4 regions of the Pseudoalteromonas sp. MER144-MNA-CIBAN-0113 genome follow, and region 4 is predicted to be linked to each of the others. Evidence: predicted binding sites of a transcription regulator. Region 4 holds the regulator's gene; each other region holds the start of a gene.

Region 1 (2,206 bases), on a different contig from region 4:
AGGGGTTTTTAATTCGTGAGTAACGTGGCGTAAAAATGTATCTTTTTGTTGTTCTAACATATGCAGCTGCGCTTGCACCCACTGCAACTTGTTACCTAACTCTATGAGTTCAGCCGACCCTTGCACCGATATTTTTTGCTGCCAATCTCCTTGGCCTAACTTATCAATCACTGAGGTTAAGCTTTTTAAGCGCCCGCTTATGCGCCACAAAAAACCGCCGCCAACAAGCAGCGTTAAAGGCGTAAGTGCAATCAACCAGTTTATAAAGGAAGCTTGTAAATTTGTGAGCTTAATTTGGTTTTGAGTGATTTTGGCTTCATTTTCCTCACGTAACCACAATGTTAGCTCCGCTAATATTTCGCTGATTGGCACAAATAATTCAGCTTGTTGACGCGCTTCAACCACAAGTTGAGTATGCGCCGTTTGCAAAGTATCCGTTAGCCGTTGCCATTGGTGTGTATTTGCTTGGTTATTTGAAAGCTGTTTTAGCTCATTGATGTTTTGCAATGATGATTGCCATTTATCTACGATTAGCTTATCGAGTGAGTCGCTCTTTAATACCCAGTTTTGTCTTGTTGCCCTTTCTAAACTATTAAGCTCTTGCTTAAGCACATTAAACGACTTAGTTACTTGGTAATTATTACTCACAATTTGCTGAGTGACCGCTAATTGCTTATTTAATACATTTAAAAACACAATAACCACTATAGATAAGGGCAACAGCGACAACAGCATGCTCATTACAAATTGGCCAATTAAATTGGGGCGCCAATTTATCAATGCTTTATATTTTTCAGCCATGACTGCGGGCATACAAAAGTCCTTTACTATTTTTAAACGTTCTATTATTAAGCGCTCAACTTATACACTCGCTGAACCATCAAGGATAAAACCCCCCTGCTGTCTCTAAATAGCGACAAGTTAAGCAATTGATTTAAAAAATTTTAAACGCTTATAACTGCAAAATTGTTGCATAAAACACACAGTTACTTGTAAAAATTACGCACCAATCATCACAAAAAAACATAACTCACTGATTATTAATAAAAATAAATATTGGCATCATTTTTGTTACGAGAACATTAATATTAATCTAAAAAGAGCCAAGGAATGTTCAGAAACAATTTACAGAACGCTGCACTTATCAGTTTGTGCCTAACCAGTACTCATTTATTCGCTCTTGATGTAGATGCTGAATTTAATCGTTTAGACAAAGACAGTAATGGCACATTGAGTGAAGCTGAAGCAGGTGAAGATGCTTTATTACATGAGAACTTTGCACAGATAGACACCGATGAAAACGGGCTCATATCTCTAAACGAATTTAAGCTGTTTATAAAATAAAGGAGTACATTCATGAAACAACTAATTGGTGCTTTTTCGCTCCTATTTTTAGCTATTAGTGCCACCGCACTGGCATCGCCATTAAATGTACGTTTTATGCATTTAGATAAAAATATGGATGACCAAATATCGCTTGTTGAGGCAAAGCAAGATAAACAATTACTTAAGCAGTTTGCCGATTTAGACAAAGATAATAACGAGATGATTTCTAAAAAAGAATTCCAAAACTTTAAACCTTAAGTTTAGATTCAAGTTTAATCTATTAGTATAGAGTTAAAAGCACTTGCCATAATCCCTGAGGGAGTGTGTAAACGGATTTAATGTTGGGATTTAAATTATGGCAAGTGCTTTATTTCATTACTGCCAGCAATTAAAATATGCCTTGGAACGCCAACCATGAAAATACAGCTTCTCCTTATTGGTGCTTTACTATTTGTTAGCCATAGTGCATTTGCACTTGATGTAAAGCAACGCTTTGAACATCTAGACACCAACAACGACGGGGATTTAACCCATAGCGAGCTTGCTGCTCAGCCTCAGCTATTAAACTCATTTTCAAATTGGGATGAAAATCAAGACAACAGAATTTCTTTAACTGAGTTTAAAAACTATCTAACCACCAATTTATACTGAGTATTTAGATGAAACCTATCCGCCATATTATTTTACTAACGCTTACTGTTGTTAGCTGCATGAGCTTTGCGACAAGCAGCTATATTGCCTCAGAATTTGAAAAACTTGACCGTAATCAAGATGGCTTTTTAACTCGTTCGGAAACTGCCAGTGATCCTGCATTATGGTCACGCTTTGGCAGCTACGACCGTGACAAAGACGCACAATTGTCATTAAGCGAATATAGTTT
Region 2 (2,206 bases), on a different contig from region 4:
CTTTGTGATCCGCAAAAATGAGACCGCGGTGTACGCAGAAGGCTTTGGTGATAGCAGTATAAACTTACTGGTATGGTTTTGGATTAAATACCCTGGTGAGCCCGATTTTATGACGGTGCGTCACAAAGGCGTTGTGGCAGTAAAGCAAGCTCTCGATGCTGCTGATATAAGTATTCCGTTTCCTATTCGTACGCTGGATTTTGGTATTAAGGGCGGTGAAAAACTCGATGCCATGATAAGCGATAAAATAAGTCAGCAGTCAGCAAATAAAGAGGGTGACAATAATACTGATGCAAGACAAGGTGAGTAAATAATTTAAAACCCCATGGTAAAAGCATTGGGAAATAGTTACTGACTATCAGCGCGTTTTTACAAAGTAAAACGCGCTTTTTTATAATAATTAATTGATGATCTGAAGTAATTAAAGCCTTGCGTTAACTAAGTTAAAAGCGTCTCAATTAGAAAACTATATCGATAAGGTTTCTCATCTCAAAATAGATTACTTAATTAATCGAATTTGTGCTCAAGCTTGATGCAAGCCCTATATAGTAAGTGTCTGTGAGTAATAAAGGATTCAATGGTTTAAGTAGCTGCAATTAGCGTCGCGATTGGTGCGTAAACGAAAAAGCTTTTAATCAAGCTATTTAAACTGGATTGGGATTATGTCTGTATTGAATTTATATTGTGCAGGCCATAAAAAGCGCCGCTTGTGTTGGAGAAGCAAGCAGCGCTGAAGAATAAGTTAAGAAGGAGGTGTATTAAATAACACTAATTTTGTTGCGAATTACTTTAACTCCATCCATATTTTCTAAAAATTTTTGTGCAAGAGCACGTTCAAAACCGTTATTAGCTTTGCCTTTAAGTTCAACGTCGCCATTTTCGACCTGTACGTTCAAATTTTCTAATTCTAAATTTGGATTAGTACGTAACTCATGAGTAATAGATTGTTGTAAATTAGGTTGTGTGGCCACACTACTTACTACTGCTAAATGCGTTGCTGCACTAACTTTAAAAGCAGAGACTAATAAAAATAAACAACAAAACGAAATAAAACCGATAGTAAATTTAATGCGACTCATAACTATATCCTTAGTGTGTTACTAAAAAACAACGCCATTACTCGGCGTTTTAATACTCGTATATTCGATAGGGTTACAAGTTTCATTCCAAGATTAACTATTTGAAATAATTGGATATTTTATTAATTGGTTATTCAGCTAAGTAGTTTTTACATATTACTCTGAATTGCTTACTCACTGTTTTTAAGCCACAAAAAAGCCGACAAACGTCGGCTCAATCAAATGTATTAAAGCTAAAGCTATTTTTTCTTTTTAGCTTTGGCTTTTTTCTTCGCTTTCATTTTTACTGGATCTTTACGCTTTTTAACTGGTGGCTTAGCTTCTTTATGTTTTGGCTCTAATCCTTTAAATACACGGCGTTTTAGCTTTTGCTCTATGTAACGTTCTACTTTGTAAAGGATGCCAATATCGTGCGCTTCAATTAGTGAAATCGCTATGCCTTTTTTACCCGCGCGGCCTGTACGGCCAATACGGTGTACGTAAACATCTGCAGTGCGAGGCATATCAAAGTTAATTACGTGGCTTATATCAGCTACATCAATACCACGCGCGGCGACATCGGTCGCGACTAAAATGCGGGTTTTGCCACTGTGGAAATTTTCCATCGCTTTCATGCGTTTATCTTGTGGCATTTCACCACGTAGCCACGCAGCTTTAACGCCGTTATTGGTTAGTTCACCAATAAGGGTTTCAAGGCGCTCACGAGTTTTTACAAACACAATCGCTTTACTAACATCAGGGCCGTTTAAGGTGTTAACTAATAGCTCAAGTTTATGATGATAATCATCGGCTAAATGAACCCATTGATGTATTTTAGCTTTTTCTTTGCGTGATGATTCGGCTTCAAGCAGAGCCGGGTCGTTTAAAATACGCTCTGCAAATAATTCTACGCTGTCACCTTCAAGAGTAGCTGAGAATAAAAAGCACTGACGACGATTTTTAGCTTCATCACAAATACGCAGCATTTCTTTACGAAAGCCCATGTCGAGCATGCGGTCGGCCTCATCAAGAATGAGCATTTCTACGTTTTCTGCGTGGAAGTTTTCAGTTTCCAAATACTCCATTAAACGCCCAGGTGTGGCGATTAAAATGTCGTTATTATTTTCAAAAATTTCTTTGTGTGTACC
Region 3 (2,206 bases), on a different contig from region 4:
GTTTATTATTTTTTGTATAATTATTCATCTGGGCTCATTGTTATGTCACTTTTATATGGGGTCTTTTCGGTTTTTTTGAGTTTAAACTGTTTATAAAAAGAGTTTTTTGAATATTTATTCAGATTAAATTATTTTGTATTAACGGGTTGGGTTTTACTTCGTTCAAAGATTTAACATGTTATTTATAGGGAGTTAATTATTTATCAGATAAGAGCAGTAAATAAACGATAAAAAAGAGTGTTGCGAGGTTTTTAAATTATAAAAAAAGTGCCTAGGTTACTAGGCACTTTGGAGTTAGTTGCGTTTTAAAACGCGTCTAACTGGGGATCGCACCGCCTCAAGAATTTAAAACTTAAAAAGAGGTGGTTTTAATATGTTGCAATTTGGGCTTACAATCATCAGCTCGGACGGCATTCTAAGTGATCTAGAGCGAAGTGAAGATTATACTTTGGTTTGTATTTTACTATGAAGCCACAAAATGCCTCTGAACGGCAAGAGCAGATCCGCTCAACAGTCTATTATTTGAGTTAAATGGGACTGGTGGGGTAAAAAACGCAAAATGCGGCATAGCTTAAAAGCAAATGCCGCAAAGGGAGATTAATTAAAATGCTGAGCAGTTAGTGCTGTTTTATAGTAAATAACTCATAGCCTTTTAATGCAGGCACTTGCGCAGCAAGTTGAGTTTCTTGCTGTGCGATTTCAACAAAGTCACCACACAGTGTATTTGCACGCTGTTCAAGTTTTTTTGCATGGAGCTCTACTTTTTCTTCTATTTGTGAGCCCATATTTTCCATGCGCTCTTCAAAGGCTTGCATGTCGCCACCTGAACCCATTAGCTCAGAGCCTAATGCGACTAAAATACTGCCCATTGATTGCATTACGGCCGACTCAACGGCAGTTTCTATTTGTTGTTCAAACTGCTGTTCAAAGTTTTCACCAAACTGAGTGAAGCTTTGCTGGCCCATGACAAACGTACCTTGTTGGTAAAAGGTACCCTCTACTTCTTGTTGAATATCGTCCATCAAGGTTGCAATGTTATCGAGGCCATCAATATTAAATGCATTGGCGACTTCTTCTAATGCAACGCCCGCAATTTTAACGCCATCAAGTGCAATGTTGGCTACTTCAGGTAATTGCGCGCGTAAATTATCTGTGTAGTTGGTCAGTGCTTGGCGCTGAACGCTATTTAATGCTACTTGCTCGCCATTGATCGACAACTCACCTTGAGTGGTAAAGGTCATACGTTGATTGTTGGCTTTAAAAATTTCTAATTCACTTGGCTTTATACGTACATCGTTTTTAAACTCAACTTTACATTCGTCGTTACTAAATGAAATTGAAGAGCTGTTATCATTATGAGCCATGGCGACGGGGGCGCACATAATTGCGCTAACTAATAATAATTCTTTCATGTTTATTCTCTGTTTTTTGCTGATGATAATTAACTTATAACAAGTTTGGTGCCAATAGTTTTTAATCTTTAAAAACAGTGATTTGTGATTTTAAAGGTGCTTTGAAGTTGAAAGTGAAGTCATTGAAAAAGCTAAAATTTGGTCAAAATAACCAATAATCAAATGCTAATAAATAAAATTTATCGATACGATAAAAAACTCTCACTTTCCACAATTCAAATTTAGCGCTATTTATTCACAATACTGACACAGAGCCTATTTAGGATAGCGATGTGGCTTTATTTTGACGTAAATTTGTACAATGAATTTGCGTTGAACATTTTAATTTCACCAATTATCGCGATACAAGAATCCGTAATTGGTCTCAAACACTTTATGGAGTGGGTTGTGGGTAAGACATTTAGTTACGATGCGCTAGATGATGATTTTGTTGAAGACGAATACGAAATGGTCGGGCGTAATCAACACGACAAGAAAAAGCAAAAGGTGAAAAGAAAGTTAGAGGATTACCTTGAGCAAAAACGCTTGCGTAAAAACCTAGGTGAAGATGACTTAAACGATTATATTGATTAGGTTGTCGCTAGTACAAATCAGTGCCGACATATTAGCTTTTAACTGCTACTTAGGTAGTATTTAAAGCTCTGTGGGTTGGTAATAAAGAGGCTTTATGCCTCTTTATAATTTTTAAGCCTCAAACTTTAGCTGCGAGCAATGCTTTTTCAATTACTTTTTCTAGTTTTTCAGGTTTAGTAAAGGGCGCGTAGCGCTTAATCGGTGAGCCATCTGCATTAATC
Region 4 (2,206 bases):
ATAAAACAGTACGCGATGTTTATTTGGGCGAGCAGTTCAAGCTCTAATATGTGTGTTATTCCACTAAGCATCTGCTAAGATTAATCATACTTAGGTCTGTTGACCTTTCAAGGTTGAATTTGCAGCAGTCTGTTTGGTATTTAGGCAAGGCAGAGCCTATGTGGTGTGGTATTCCCCATAAATAGGCGATAACGCAGCATCAATGCCAAACAGGCGCTGCCCTTCGGGTTCTGCCTAGGGACGATTTACTCTTTGTTGCCTACATGGATGTAGGTAAGGAGCGTGAGCAGGACGCGGAAGCTTTGCTCGGTTTTGACTTAGCCCACTAGGTTACAAACCTCGCGCCGCAATTAAACCGCCCCTAGTTTGAACAAATTTTAATCCGTAAAGGTCAACAGACCGTAATTTAAAAGGATTGTTAGAGATAAATGAGGCAATCATTACAGCTGCGCATGGGCCAGCAACTTACAATGACTCCACAGTTGCAACAAGCAATTCGCTTATTGCAACTCAGTACATTGGATCTCCAGCAAGAAATTCAAGAAGCGCTCGATAGCAACCCCTTGCTTGAAGTTGAAGAACACGATTACAGCGAAGACACTGCAGGTAAAAACGAACAAAAAGCCGATAACGATGACTTAACGCTAAGTGCCTCAGCTGACGATAAACCTAGCGAGTATGAGCAAGATAGCGGCGAAGCAATGACCAAAGACACCATTAGCGATGATATGGCTATGGATGTTACTTGGGATGAATATATGAGCGCTGCGCCTGCCTCTTCATCGGGCCCAATGCCAGAAGATGAATCTATTTATCAAGGCTCTTCGACTGAAACGCTGCATGAGTATTTAATGTGGCAACTTCAACTGACGCCGTTTAGTCCTACCGATGAAGCGATAGCTATTGCAATTGTAGAAGCTGTGGACGACTCAGGGATTCTAACCCTTGGCTGTGAAGAAATATTAGAAAGCTTTAACCAAGAAAACGACGGCGAAGATGAAGTTGAACTTGACGAAATAGAAGCGGTACTAAAGCGTATTCAACTATTTGATCCAGTGGGAATAGCCGCGCGTAGTTTACAAGAGTGCTTGTGTATTCAGCTAAATCAATTTGATAAAGACACACCTTTTTTAAACGAAACAAAAATGATCTTAACCGATCATATTGATTTACTTGCTGCACGTGACTATCGCACGTTGATGAAAAAAACAAAGCTTAAAGAAGATGAGCTTAAAGAAATCATGACGTTGATTCATACGCTCAGCCCAAAACCGGCAGACACTATTGTTAGAGAAGAGTCTGAATACGTTATTCCTGATGTGTCGGTTAAGAAAGTTAAAGGTCGTTGGGTAGTTGAATTAAACCCAGATAGCATGCCTAAGATCAGAGTAAATAGCCAATATGCAGCTATGTCGCGTACGGTTAAATCAAGTGGTGATAGCCAGTTTATTCGCTCGCACTTACAAGAGGCTAAATGGTTTATAAAAAGCTTAGAAAGTAGAAATGACACGCTACTTAAAGTAACCAACTGTATTGTGCAACAGCAACAGGCCTTTTTTGAACACGGTCCTGAGGCTATGAAGCCTATGGTGCTTAACGATGTGGCTGAAATGGTGGAAATGCATGAGTCGACTATATCGCGTGTTACTACGCAAAAATACATGCATACACCACGTGGCATTTTTGAGCTTAAATATTTCTTTTCAAGCCATGTAAGTACTGAAAATGGTGGCGAATGTTCATCAACAGCAATACGTGCATTAATTAAAAAATTAATCGCTGCAGAAAACTCAGCTAAACCATTGAGTGATAGTAAAATTGCAGATATATTGGCAGAGCAAGGAATTAAAGTAGCGAGGAGAACTATAGCAAAATATCGCGAATCTCTAGCTATTCCCCCGTCTAATCAACGTAAAAGTTTGATTTAAGGCGTACAACAAAGAGGAAAATGTTTATGCAACTGAATTTAACTGGTCGCCATGTAGATATTACCGACTCGCTTAGAGACTACGTAAATAGTAAATTTTCGAAGTTACAGAGGCACACTGATCACATAACGAATGTGCACGTTATTCTCGATGTAGAAAAACTAAACCAAAAAGCTGAAGCAACCGTTCATGTAAGTGGCGCTGAGATTTTTGCCTCTACTGAGCATCAAGATATGTATGCCGCTATAGACTCGCTCATTGACAAGCTAGATCGTCAA

The links. The regulator sigma-54, encoded in region 4, starts transcription at its own class of promoters, with help from an activator protein. The targets are predictions, from matches to a motif close to GTTGGCACGNNNNTNGNNT.
Region 1: the regulator sigma-54 is predicted to act here: its motif matches at 1,056-1,074, upstream of AAEY57_RS01925 (EF-hand domain-containing protein).
Region 2: the regulator sigma-54 is predicted to act here: its motif matches at 1,153-1,171, upstream of AAEY57_RS05730 (BON domain-containing protein).
Region 3: the regulator sigma-54 is predicted to act here: its motif matches at 1,450-1,468, upstream of AAEY57_RS05160 (YggN family protein).

The regions. Positions count from the first base shown of each region.
Region 1 covers NZ_JBEOOG010000004.1:25,539-27,744, forward strand. Annotated here, with positions in the region: gene AAEY57_RS01920 (HAMP domain-containing sensor histidine kinase) at 1-813, opposite strand, end outside; gene AAEY57_RS01925 (EF-hand domain-containing protein) at 1,111-1,344, shown strand; gene AAEY57_RS01930 (hypothetical protein) at 1,357-1,584, shown strand; gene AAEY57_RS01935 (EF-hand domain-containing protein) at 1,741-1,977, shown strand; gene AAEY57_RS01940 (EF-hand domain-containing protein) at 1,986-2,206, shown strand, end outside.
Region 2 covers NZ_JBEOOG010000014.1:61,902-64,107, forward strand. Annotated here, with positions in the region: gene AAEY57_RS05725 (mechanosensitive ion channel family protein) at 1-310, shown strand, start outside; gene AAEY57_RS05730 (BON domain-containing protein) at 759-1,079, opposite strand; gene srmB (ATP-dependent RNA helicase SrmB) at 1,319-2,206, opposite strand, start outside.
Region 3 covers NZ_JBEOOG010000013.1:19,388-21,593, forward strand. Annotated here, with positions in the region: gene AAEY57_RS05160 (YggN family protein) at 618-1,412, opposite strand; gene AAEY57_RS05165 (PA3496 family putative envelope integrity protein) at 1,800-1,985, shown strand; gene AAEY57_RS05170 (glutathione peroxidase) at 2,104-2,206, opposite strand, start outside.
Region 4 covers NZ_JBEOOG010000037.1:19,819-22,024, forward strand. Annotated here, with positions in the region: gene lptB (LPS export ABC transporter ATP-binding protein) at 1-47, shown strand, start outside; gene AAEY57_RS11135 (RNA polymerase factor sigma-54) at 429-1,928, shown strand; gene hpf (ribosome hibernation promoting factor) at 1,955-2,206, shown strand, end outside.